3 regions of the Clostridium sp. HCS.1 genome follow, and region 2 is predicted to be linked to each of the others. Evidence: a T-box and tRNA genes for the amino acid it is inferred to sense, from the RefSeq annotation. Region 2 holds a T-box; the other regions hold tRNA genes.
What was found. The T-box of region 2 lies ahead of thrS (threonine--tRNA ligase). A T-box ahead of a tRNA ligase gene usually reads a tRNA of that ligase, here a tRNA-Thr.

Region 1 (3,273 bases), 450 kb from region 2:
ACCAATATCTTCATTAGGGAGCATATCTACTAATATTTCAACATTTTTATTATTAAGTAAGGCTTTTGATGCATGACCAGATAATTGAAGTATTGGAGGACCAGAAATACCGTAGTCTGTAAATAGTATTTCTCCAAATTCTTTTCTTATGGCTTCTCCATTTACTAATAAGGTAGCATAGCCATCAAATTTTACTCCTGATATTGATTTTAAATAAGGATTATCTAATTTTAACTGAACTATGCCAGGAATAGTTTTCACAATTGTATGTCCTAGAGATTTAGATAAATTATATCCTGAACCATCAGAGCCAGTTTTAATAGCAGATTTTCCTCCACAGGCTAAAACTAATTTATTACATGTGAATAACTTTTTATCTTCATTACTTGTGGATAATTTAAAAACTTTTCCCTTGTGGATATCTTTCACTTTACAATCTGTGTATAAAGGTATATCTCTATCCTCAATTGCAAATCTTAATATATCCACTACTGAAGAGGCTTGAAGAGATTTAGGATACATTTTTCCGTTTTTTAACTCTACAATAGGAAGGCCAATAGATAAAAAGAAGTTTTCTGTATCACTAACTCCAAAGCTAGATAAAGTTTTAGAAAAAAATCCTGAATTTTCACTATGGTATGAAAGGAAGGGAAATGAAATTGTTCTATTAGAAATATTACAACGACCATTTCCTGTAGTTAATATTTTTTTCCCAATCCTATCAGTTCCTTCTATTATTGCTACATCTAAACCAAAATCTTTTGCTGTAATTGCAGCCATTAATCCTGATGCGCCTCCACCTATTATAATTAAATCATGATGAATCATAATAAACTCCTTAATATATTTTATTTTATTTAAATATTATACTAATAGAATTATAATATATTTATAAAGAATAATTAAGAAGTTTAATTTAGATAAACAGCAATAAATTTCTAGGTTTTAAGCGGTTTTATTAGTATGAATTTAAAAATTAAAAAAAAGTTGCGAAAAAGTGTTGACACTATATTAAAATTTATGTATTATAGTTAATGTGCTCGCCGACAGAACGGCAAGTACGTGCGACAAACAAAAAACTTATATGGCTCCTTGGTCAAGCGGTCAAGACACCACCCTTTCACGGTGGTAACAGGGGTTCGATTCCCCTAGGAGTCACCATTATGGAAGCATAGCTCAGCTGGGAGAGCATCTGCCTTACAAGCAGAGGGTCACAGGTTCGATCCCTGTTGTTTCCACCAAATAATGGCTCAGTAGCTCAGTTGGTTAGAGTGCCGGCCTGTCACGCCGGAGGTCGAGGGTTCGAGCCCCTTCTGAGTCGCCACTTTAAGTTTTAAAAAGCATATGGCTCCTTGGTCAAGCGGTTAAGACACCACCCTTTCACGGTGGTAACAGGGGTTCGATTCCCCTAGGAGTCACCATTTATGGAAGCATAGCTCAGCTGGGAGAGCATCTGCCTTACAAGCAGAGGGTCACAGGTTCGATCCCTGTTGTTTCCACCAATAATGGCTCAGTAGCTCAGTTGGTTAGAGTGCCGGCCTGTCACGCCGGAGGTCGAGGGTTCGAGCCCCTTCTGAGTCGCCATTTTAAACTTAAGATAAAATATGCTGGCATGGCTCAACGGTAGAGCAGCTGACTTGTAATCAGCAGGTTGTAGGTTCGATTCCTATTGCCAGCTCCAATCTAATATGGCTCCTTGGTCAAGCGGTTAAGACACCACCCTTTCACGGTGGTAACAGGGGTTCGATTCCCCTAGGAGTCACCATTATGGAAGCATAGCTCAGCTGGGAGAGCATCTGCCTTACAAGCAGAGGGTCACAGGTTCGATCCCTGTTGTTTCCACCAAATAATGGCTCAGTAGCTCAGTTGGTTAGAGTGCCGGCCTGTCACGCCGGAGGTCGAGGGTTCGAGCCCCTTCTGAGTCGCCAATTCAAACATAAGATAAACACGCTGGCATGGCTCAACGGTAGAGCAGCTGACTTGTAATCAGCAGGTTGTAGGTTCGATTCCTATTGCCAGCTCCAAAAGCTTTAGATATTCTAAAGCTTTTTTATTTTGTAAAGAATACTGAAATTAAATAAAAAGAGGAATTATTTCATTCAGTTTAAAAGAGAGAGAATCATTATGTTACGGCGACTTGGAGCCTGCGACGGAGCGCGGAATATAATGATTCTCTCTCTTCCTATCTTCTTTTTAGATTAAGCTGAATTCTTATATCTTCAGTATAGAACTTATAAAGTTTAAAGTTACCTAAAAGTCTTGAAGAAATTCTTTCAGTATAGGTTGTTCTTATATCAGATAAGCTTAAGTTTGTTGATATAATCATTTTCTTTTTTCTAAGTAATTTTTTATTTAATAAATTGAAAAATTCAGTTGTTGTGAAATCTGTTATTTGTTCTGCGCCTAAGTCATCTATAATTAATAAATCACAGTTTATTAATATATTTTCAAGTTCAGAATTATTTTCAAATTTTATTTCTCTTAAGGTTGCCATAAGTTCATCAACTGTTCTATAAATAACTAGGAATCCATCATCTAAAAGTTCTTTTGCAATACAACAACTTAAAAATGTCTTTCCTGTTCCTGAATCACCATAAAATAATAGATTATCATTTGTAGAGTTAAAGTTCGGAATATACTCTTCCCTAATGAATCTAAGTATATTCTCCATATTTTTTCTAGGAGAGAATCTATCATCTTCATTTAGCTTGTGACTAGAAAATAAGGATAAATTAAAGTTATTAAAATTATTAACTGAAAGTGTATCCTTTAAGGATGAGTTTTTATAATAAAGTTGAACTAATTTTTTTCTATAACAAGAACATCTATTTATACCTATATATCCTTCATCCTTACATTTTGGACATCTATAATGTAAGTTTAAGTAATCAGCATCATAGCCTTTTTCTACTAATGATTCAGTTTTTTTAACTCTTAGATCCGTTATCTCATCTTTAATTTTATTTAATGTAGCATCATCAATACCTTTTAAAATTGATAATGAAAGACCTAAGGATTTTTTTTGAAGTAAGTTATCTAACTCTAGTATTTCTGGATTCTGTTCTTCAATAGTTTTACGCCTTTTTATTAAATTTTTTTCTTCTTCAGCTCTAATTTTTTCATAAATTAAAGCTAACTCTTTTTCATATCCTTTAATCATCAGTATCCCATCCTAACAATTTCTTTTCTAAATCGTCATAATCATAATCTCTTCCCTTAAAGTTATCAAATCTTAATTTAGGCTTAGTAGAATTCTTAGAATTATTATAAACC
Region 2 (3,273 bases):
AAATTAATCTATTTTTTAATTCAGAAACTGGAATTGCTCCTTCTTCTCCATTCTTTCTGCTTCTTACAGAAACTTCATTGTTAGCAGCTTCCTTTTCACCAACAACTAGGATATAAGGAATTCTTTCAAGTCTAGCTTCTCTAATTTTATAACCTATCTTTTCAGCTCTGTAATCTCCGTTTACTCTTATTCCTGCATTTTTAAAATCTTTAACTATTGATTCAGCATAGTCATTGTATTTATCAGAAATAGGTAATACTATTGCTTGAGTTGGTGATAACCAAGTTGGGAATGCACCAGCATATTTTTCAATAAGCATAGCTAAAGTTCTTTCATAACATCCAATTGAAGATCTGTGAACTATATATGGACGTTTCTTATTTCCATCTTTATCTATATAAGTCATATCAAATCTTTCTGCAAGAGCGAAGTCGATTTGGATAGTTATTATTGTATCTTCTTTTCCATGAACATTCTTGAATTGAATATCAAGCTTTGGTCCATAGAATGCAGCTTCTCCTTCAGCTTCAACATAATCAATTTCAAGGTGATCTAAGATACCCTTCATTAATATTTGAGTTTCTTCCCAAGCTTCTGGATTGTTTATATATTTTTCAGTATTGTTTGGATCCCATTTGGAGAATCTATATGAAATATCTCCATCAATACCTAAAGTACTCATTATGTGTTTTATTAACTCAAGAGAACCCTTAAATTCTTCTTCCACTTGGTCTGGTCTACAAACTATATGTCCATCAGCTAAAGTGAATTGTCTAACTCTTATTAAACCATGCATTTCACCTGATGCTTCATTTCTAAATAAAGTAGAAGTTTCAGAATATCTTATAGGTAATTCTCTATAAGAGTGTTGTTCAGCATTATAAATAGTATATTGGAATGGGCAAGTCATTGGTCTTAAAGCCATAACTTCAGTATCCTTTTCTTCATCTCCTAAAACAAACATACCATCTTTGTAGTGATCCCAGTGCCCAGAAACCTTATATAAATCACTTTTAGCCATATAAGGAGTCTTTGTAAATACATAGCCTCTCTTTTCTTCTTCATCTTCAACCCATCTTTGAAGCAATTGAACTATTTTAGCACCCTTTGGCATTAATAATGGTAATCCTTGACCTACTTTTTCATCAGTAGTGAATAGTTTAAGTTCTCTTCCTAATTTATTGTGATCTCTCTTTTTAGCTTCTTCTAAAGCTTCTAAATGAGCATCTAAATCTGATTTCTTTAAGAATGCAGTTCCATAAATTCTTGAAAGCATCTTATTCTTTTCGTCACCCTTCCAGTAAGCACCAGCACTTCTAAGAAGTTTAACAGCTTTAACTGGTTTTAATGACATTAAGTGAGGTCCAGCACATAAATCAACGAAGTCTCCCATTTTGTAGAAGGAAATAACTTCATCTTCTCCTAAATCATTTATTAGTTCAACCTTATATGGCTCCTTAGCATCTTCCATTAATTTTAAAGCTTCAGCTCTTGGTAATTCAAATCTTTCTATTGAAGGATTTTCTTTTATTATTTTTCTCATTTCATCTTCAATCTTAACTAAATCTTCAGCAGAGAAAGAATTTTCTACATCAAAGTCATAGTAGAAACCATCATTAATTGCTGGTCCAATGGCTAATTTTGCTTCTGGATATAATCTCTTAACAGCATAAGCTAATACGTGAGATATACTGTGTCTTACAGCATCTTTACCTTCTTGAGAATCAAATGTACAGATTGCAAGATCTGAATCTTCATTTACAGTATAACGTAAATCTACAACCTTCCCATTAACTATTCCACAGCAAGCATTTCTAGCTAAACCTTCACTTATTGCTTTAGCTATATCAAGTACTGAAATACCAGCTTCAAATTCTTTTACAGATCCATCTTTTAAAGTAATTTTAATCATTTCTTATATTCTCCCTTCGTATTTTAAAAATAAAAAAACTCCCATCCCTTCAATAATAGAAGGGACGAGAGTGATAAAATTCTATATTTCCCGCGGTTCCACCCTTAATTGCCTAAATATATAAGTAGGCCTCTTAAGATATCGTAACGTGATATTGACGGGCTTTATTAGAGCCGCTCAGAGGTGGTCTTCAACTAAATTCAAATAAGATAATTTCACCAAGCATATCTCTCTCTGGAAATGAAAAGTAGTTTACTCTTCTCTTCAACGCATTAAATATTTATTATTTATTATAATTATTTAATATATTAATGTCAACATAAAGAAATATTATTTTAGAAAAATATGATATTTCTTTTAATAAATTGAATATAAAATAATATTTTAGCTAATATTAATATTATGGTAAAGACGTTCTAGTTCTATTTCTTCAAGTATATTATAGGAGTATAGTTTACCACCCATTAAGTTTGTAATTATTTCTCTTTTAGAATAACCTTCTTTATAAAGCTTTAAATTTTTCACTAACTTTTTTAATGAAGAATTTGTTATTTCTAAAAGACTATAAAGCTCTTTAGCTGTATAGTAATCCTTTGGTAAAAGCTTAAAAAGCTTTTTTTGCATTTCAAGCTTATATTTAATGTCGGTTTCTATGCAGTTATGGGGTCCATTTTTACCTCTATGATGGTAGTTACAAAGATATTTATAGTTTATATTAATATCGTAACCGCCTTCGTGCTTATGAACTATATGATGTATATCTGCTTTAGCCCCACAAATTTCACAGTGGTACAAAGTCATGCCTCCTTTATATAACTTTATATCTCTTTACATATATTATATAATTATTTTGAAGAATAATCTAGATTATTAAGAATTTTATAAAAATTAACATATTATGAATAAAATGAATTTTTTTGAATTCAAAGTGTTTAAAGTTACTTTTTTATAATCCGAAAATTTACTTGAAAATGAGTTAAAATATACTATATAATATATTCATAGTATATTTTATTTCGAAATTGAAAGAAAGGTGATACTGTGAGGCATAATTATGATTCTTTTGATTATTGGGAAGAGTTAATTAATGAAAATAAAACTATAAGAGGTCATATGTTTATGGATAGGCTTCCAGATAATAAGAGTATATATATTCATAGCTTAATATTTTCAAAAAATAATGGTCTTAGTAATATATGGTCATACTTTCCGAATGAAAGGACATTATTAGGATATATTCAATACTCATTTTTACAAGAAGCTTTTTATAAATGGATTTATGGAAAAGAAAGATTAATAATAAATATACCCAATGTTCCAGTAGAAAGAATAATTACTGACGGTGAAAAAAACAACAAAAT
Region 3 (3,273 bases), 880 kb from region 2:
TAAATCAGTATTGGAAAAAACACCGCCTGAACTTGCTTCTGATATAATTGAAAGAGGAATTTTAATGACTGGTGGGGGTTCTTTATTATTCGGATTGGATAAATTAATAGAACTTGAAACTGGCGTAAATGTTGAAATTGCAAATAATTCTGTTGAAGCAGTGGCAGAAGGAACAGGTAAGGTTTTAGGATATTTAGATAAGTTAGATATTAATATAAATGATGAAGAAATCAGTTTAATTGAATAAATGTAATTTCTACATAATTTAAAAGGAGCTTAAAGAGCTCCCTTTTTATTTATATTAAATTCTATAGAGAGTAAGATGATATAATAGCATTTGATATTACTTTAGCCATTTCCATGATTAAATATAATCTAATGCTTCTACTAGTAAAAAATGCAGCACTGTCACTAGAATCTACGATACCTATTATTGAAATATCCCCAACCTCTGGTAGTGATTTTCCAACTCCCTTTCCTGGGTGAATTGGATAATCACGAATATGAATTTCACCTATAGAATTTTCTTCTCCTAGGCAAGCATCTATTCCGATAATTAGTGAGTTTGGATGAAGTTTATTAATATAATTTAATTTTTCTTCAATATTTAAAGCATGAATAGGAGATTGTAGTGTTCCGAAAACTGGTAATAGGAAGTTCTTTTCTATTAAAATGCTACCTACTAGTGGACCAAGGGAATCACCAATGCATTTATCTGTACCTACACAAATTATTACTGTATTTTCATTCATATATTTTTTTATTTTATTAGCAATCTCAATGAAGGAATTATGATCATCATAATGTACTTTATGCTTCACTAGAATTCACCCCCCGATTATACCAATATATGTTTAAGATAATAAAAATATAATTAAATGTATAAAAAAATATAAATAGGAGAGTAATTAAATGAAGGTGGTGAATTATATGAAAAAATTAATACTATACATATTTACTATTATATTAGGTGCAAGTATACCTATTTATTTTTTACTTATTTGGGAGCCGTTAAAAAGTGAAGAAGTTTTAAGTAATAATATTTTAAGCCAAGATACAAATGAATATGATATGAATACAAAGGAAAGTTTAGAGAATAATTCAATAGAAACAGAAACTATTTTATTAAAGGAAAGTAATTTTTCAAATAGTTTATTTAATTATTTAGATAATGATAGAAAAGAAAAGTTAAATGTAATTATGAAAAAATTATCAGTTTTAGATTTTATTAAAATTAACAACTATTTTTCAGATAAAGATAATAATGAAAAAATTAATAAAGGTGTAGAATTAGCTAAAAAAAGAATGCCTACATCTGACTATGAAATATTTAAAAATATATTAGAAAACTCTATAAATTCCAGTATTTTGGACTAAATTTAAATTTAATAAATAAAAATGCTAAAAATATAATTTTAAAAAGATATTAGCATTAAATAGGAGAAAATGAAAGAAAAATAGAATAAAATAGTTATAATTTCGTTTAATGAACAAATATTACACTTGAAATTAATAAATAATAAATATATACTAGTCATTGTCAGTCGAGCGAGTAAAATCAAATGACTGAAATTAATTAAATAAATTTTATGGGGGAGTTCCCGAGTGGCCAAAGGGGGCAGACTGTAAATCTGTTACGTTTCGTTTCGATGGTTCGAATCCGTCCTCCCCCACCATTAAATTTATTTGAATATGCTGGCATGGCTCAACGGTAGAGCAGCTGACTTGTAATCAGCAGGTTGTAGGTTCGATTCCTATTGCCAGCTCCATAAAATGGGGGAGTTCCCGAGTGGCCAAAGGGGGCAGACTGTAAATCTGTTACGTTTCGTTTCGATGGTTCGAATCCGTCCTCCCCCACCATTTTAATTTAATTTTTATATGGAAGCATAGCTCAGCTGGGAGAGCATCTGCCTTACAAGCAGAGGGTCACAGGTTCGATCCCTGTTGTTTCCACCATATATGCTGGCATGGCTCAACGGTAGAGCAGCTGACTTGTAATCAGCAGGTTGTAGGTTCGATTCCTATTGCCAGCTCCATAATAAGGGGGAGTTCCCGAGTGGCCAAAGGGGGCAGACTGTAAATCTGTTACGTTTCGTTTCGATGGTTCGAATCCGTCCTCCCCCACCACAAAGACAATGTTAGTATACCTTGTCTTTTTTTGCTTATAAATAAAAATTATAAGAAAATAAATGTTTTACAGAAAATATTGACTATTCATAGTAAGAGTGATATAATCTGAAAAGTAAAATTTGATATTAGTTCTTATCAAGAGAGGTGGAGGGATAGGGCCCTATGAAACCCGGCAACCTACTTCATGTATTTGAGTGTGGTGCCAATTCCAGCAATTTGATTTGCAAGATAAGAAAAGTTATGATTTTTAACATCTCTTCTTATCGAAGAGATTTTTTTATTATATAGCTAAATTTTTAGAATTAATATCAAAATATGAAAGGAGATATTAATATGAGAAGATTATTTACATCAGAGTCAGTTACAGAAGGACATCCAGATAAAATTTGTGACCAAATATCCGATGCTGTTTTAGATAGCATCTTAGCACAAGATCCTATGGCAAGAGTAGCCTGTGAAACAGCTGTTACTACAGGAATGGTTTTAGTTATGGGAGAAATATCAACTAATTGCTATGTTGATATTCCAAAGCTAGTAAGAGAAACTGTAAGAGAAATTGGATATGATAGAGCTAAATATGGATTTGACTGTGATACATGTTCAGTTTTAACATCTATTGATGAGCAATCAGGAGATATAGCAATGGGTGTTAATGAAGCCTTAGAATTTAGGGCAGGAGAAAAGGATGAAGTAGAAGCTGTTGGAGCTGGAGACCAAGGTATGATGTTTGGTTTTGCAACTAATGAAACAGAAGAATTTATGCCATTACCAATAGCTATGGCTCACAGGTTATCAAGAAGATTATCTGAAGTTAGAAAAGATGGTACTTTATCATATTTAAGACCAGACGGAAAAACTCAAGTTACTGTTGAATATGATGATAATAAAGTAATAAGAATAGACGCCATTGTAATATCAACACAACACAGCGAAGAAGTTACTCAAGAGCAAATTAGAAATGACTTAATGGAGCATGTAATAAAAGCTGTAGTTCCAGCTGAATTATTAGATGATAAAACAAAATATTATATAAATCCAACAGGTAGATTTGTTGTTGGAGGACCACAAGGAGATAGTGGTTTAACAGGAAGAAAAATAATTGTTGATACTTATGGTGGATATGGAAGACACGGTGGCGGTGCT

Region 1: it has a tRNA-Thr gene. The T-box ahead of thrS (threonine--tRNA ligase) is inferred to sense a tRNA for this amino acid. The anticodon was not compared.
Region 3: it has a tRNA-Thr gene. The T-box ahead of thrS (threonine--tRNA ligase) is inferred to sense a tRNA for this amino acid. The anticodon was not compared.

What each region holds. Positions count from the first base shown of each region.
Region 1 covers NZ_CP170704.1:3,752,401-3,755,673, reverse strand. Annotated here, with positions in the region: gene ACFYH6_RS18105 (NAD(P)/FAD-dependent oxidoreductase) at 1-828, opposite strand, end outside; tRNA gene ACFYH6_RS18100 (tRNA-Glu) at 1,087-1,161, shown strand; tRNA gene ACFYH6_RS18095 (tRNA-Val) at 1,166-1,241, shown strand; tRNA gene ACFYH6_RS18090 (tRNA-Asp) at 1,248-1,324, shown strand; tRNA gene ACFYH6_RS18085 (tRNA-Glu) at 1,347-1,421, shown strand; tRNA gene ACFYH6_RS18080 (tRNA-Val) at 1,427-1,502, shown strand; tRNA gene ACFYH6_RS18075 (tRNA-Asp) at 1,508-1,584, shown strand; tRNA gene ACFYH6_RS18070 (tRNA-Thr) at 1,607-1,681, shown strand; tRNA gene ACFYH6_RS18065 (tRNA-Glu) at 1,691-1,765, shown strand; tRNA gene ACFYH6_RS18060 (tRNA-Val) at 1,770-1,845, shown strand; tRNA gene ACFYH6_RS18055 (tRNA-Asp) at 1,852-1,928, shown strand; tRNA gene ACFYH6_RS18050 (tRNA-Thr) at 1,950-2,024, shown strand; gene ACFYH6_RS18045 (ATP-binding protein) at 2,183-3,160, opposite strand; gene ACFYH6_RS18040 (DnaD domain protein) at 3,153-3,273, opposite strand, start outside.
Region 2 covers NZ_CP170704.1:419,064-422,336, forward strand. Annotated here, with positions in the region: gene thrS (threonine--tRNA ligase) at 1-1,912, opposite strand, end outside; T-box leader at 1,970-2,189, opposite strand; gene ACFYH6_RS02120 (HNH endonuclease) at 2,297-2,707, opposite strand; gene ACFYH6_RS02125 (hypothetical protein) at 2,954-3,273, shown strand, end outside.
Region 3 covers NZ_CP170704.1:3,324,797-3,328,069, reverse strand. Annotated here, with positions in the region: gene mreB (rod shape-determining protein MreB) at 1-247, shown strand, start outside; gene yyaC (spore protease YyaC) at 309-821, opposite strand; gene ACFYH6_RS15930 (hypothetical protein) at 931-1,377, shown strand; tRNA gene ACFYH6_RS15925 (tRNA-Tyr) at 1,592-1,676, shown strand; tRNA gene ACFYH6_RS15920 (tRNA-Thr) at 1,695-1,769, shown strand; tRNA gene ACFYH6_RS15915 (tRNA-Tyr) at 1,776-1,860, shown strand; tRNA gene ACFYH6_RS15910 (tRNA-Val) at 1,881-1,956, shown strand; tRNA gene ACFYH6_RS15905 (tRNA-Thr) at 1,962-2,036, shown strand; tRNA gene ACFYH6_RS15900 (tRNA-Tyr) at 2,043-2,127, shown strand; SAM riboswitch class I at 2,260-2,365, shown strand; gene metK (methionine adenosyltransferase) at 2,464-3,273, shown strand, end outside.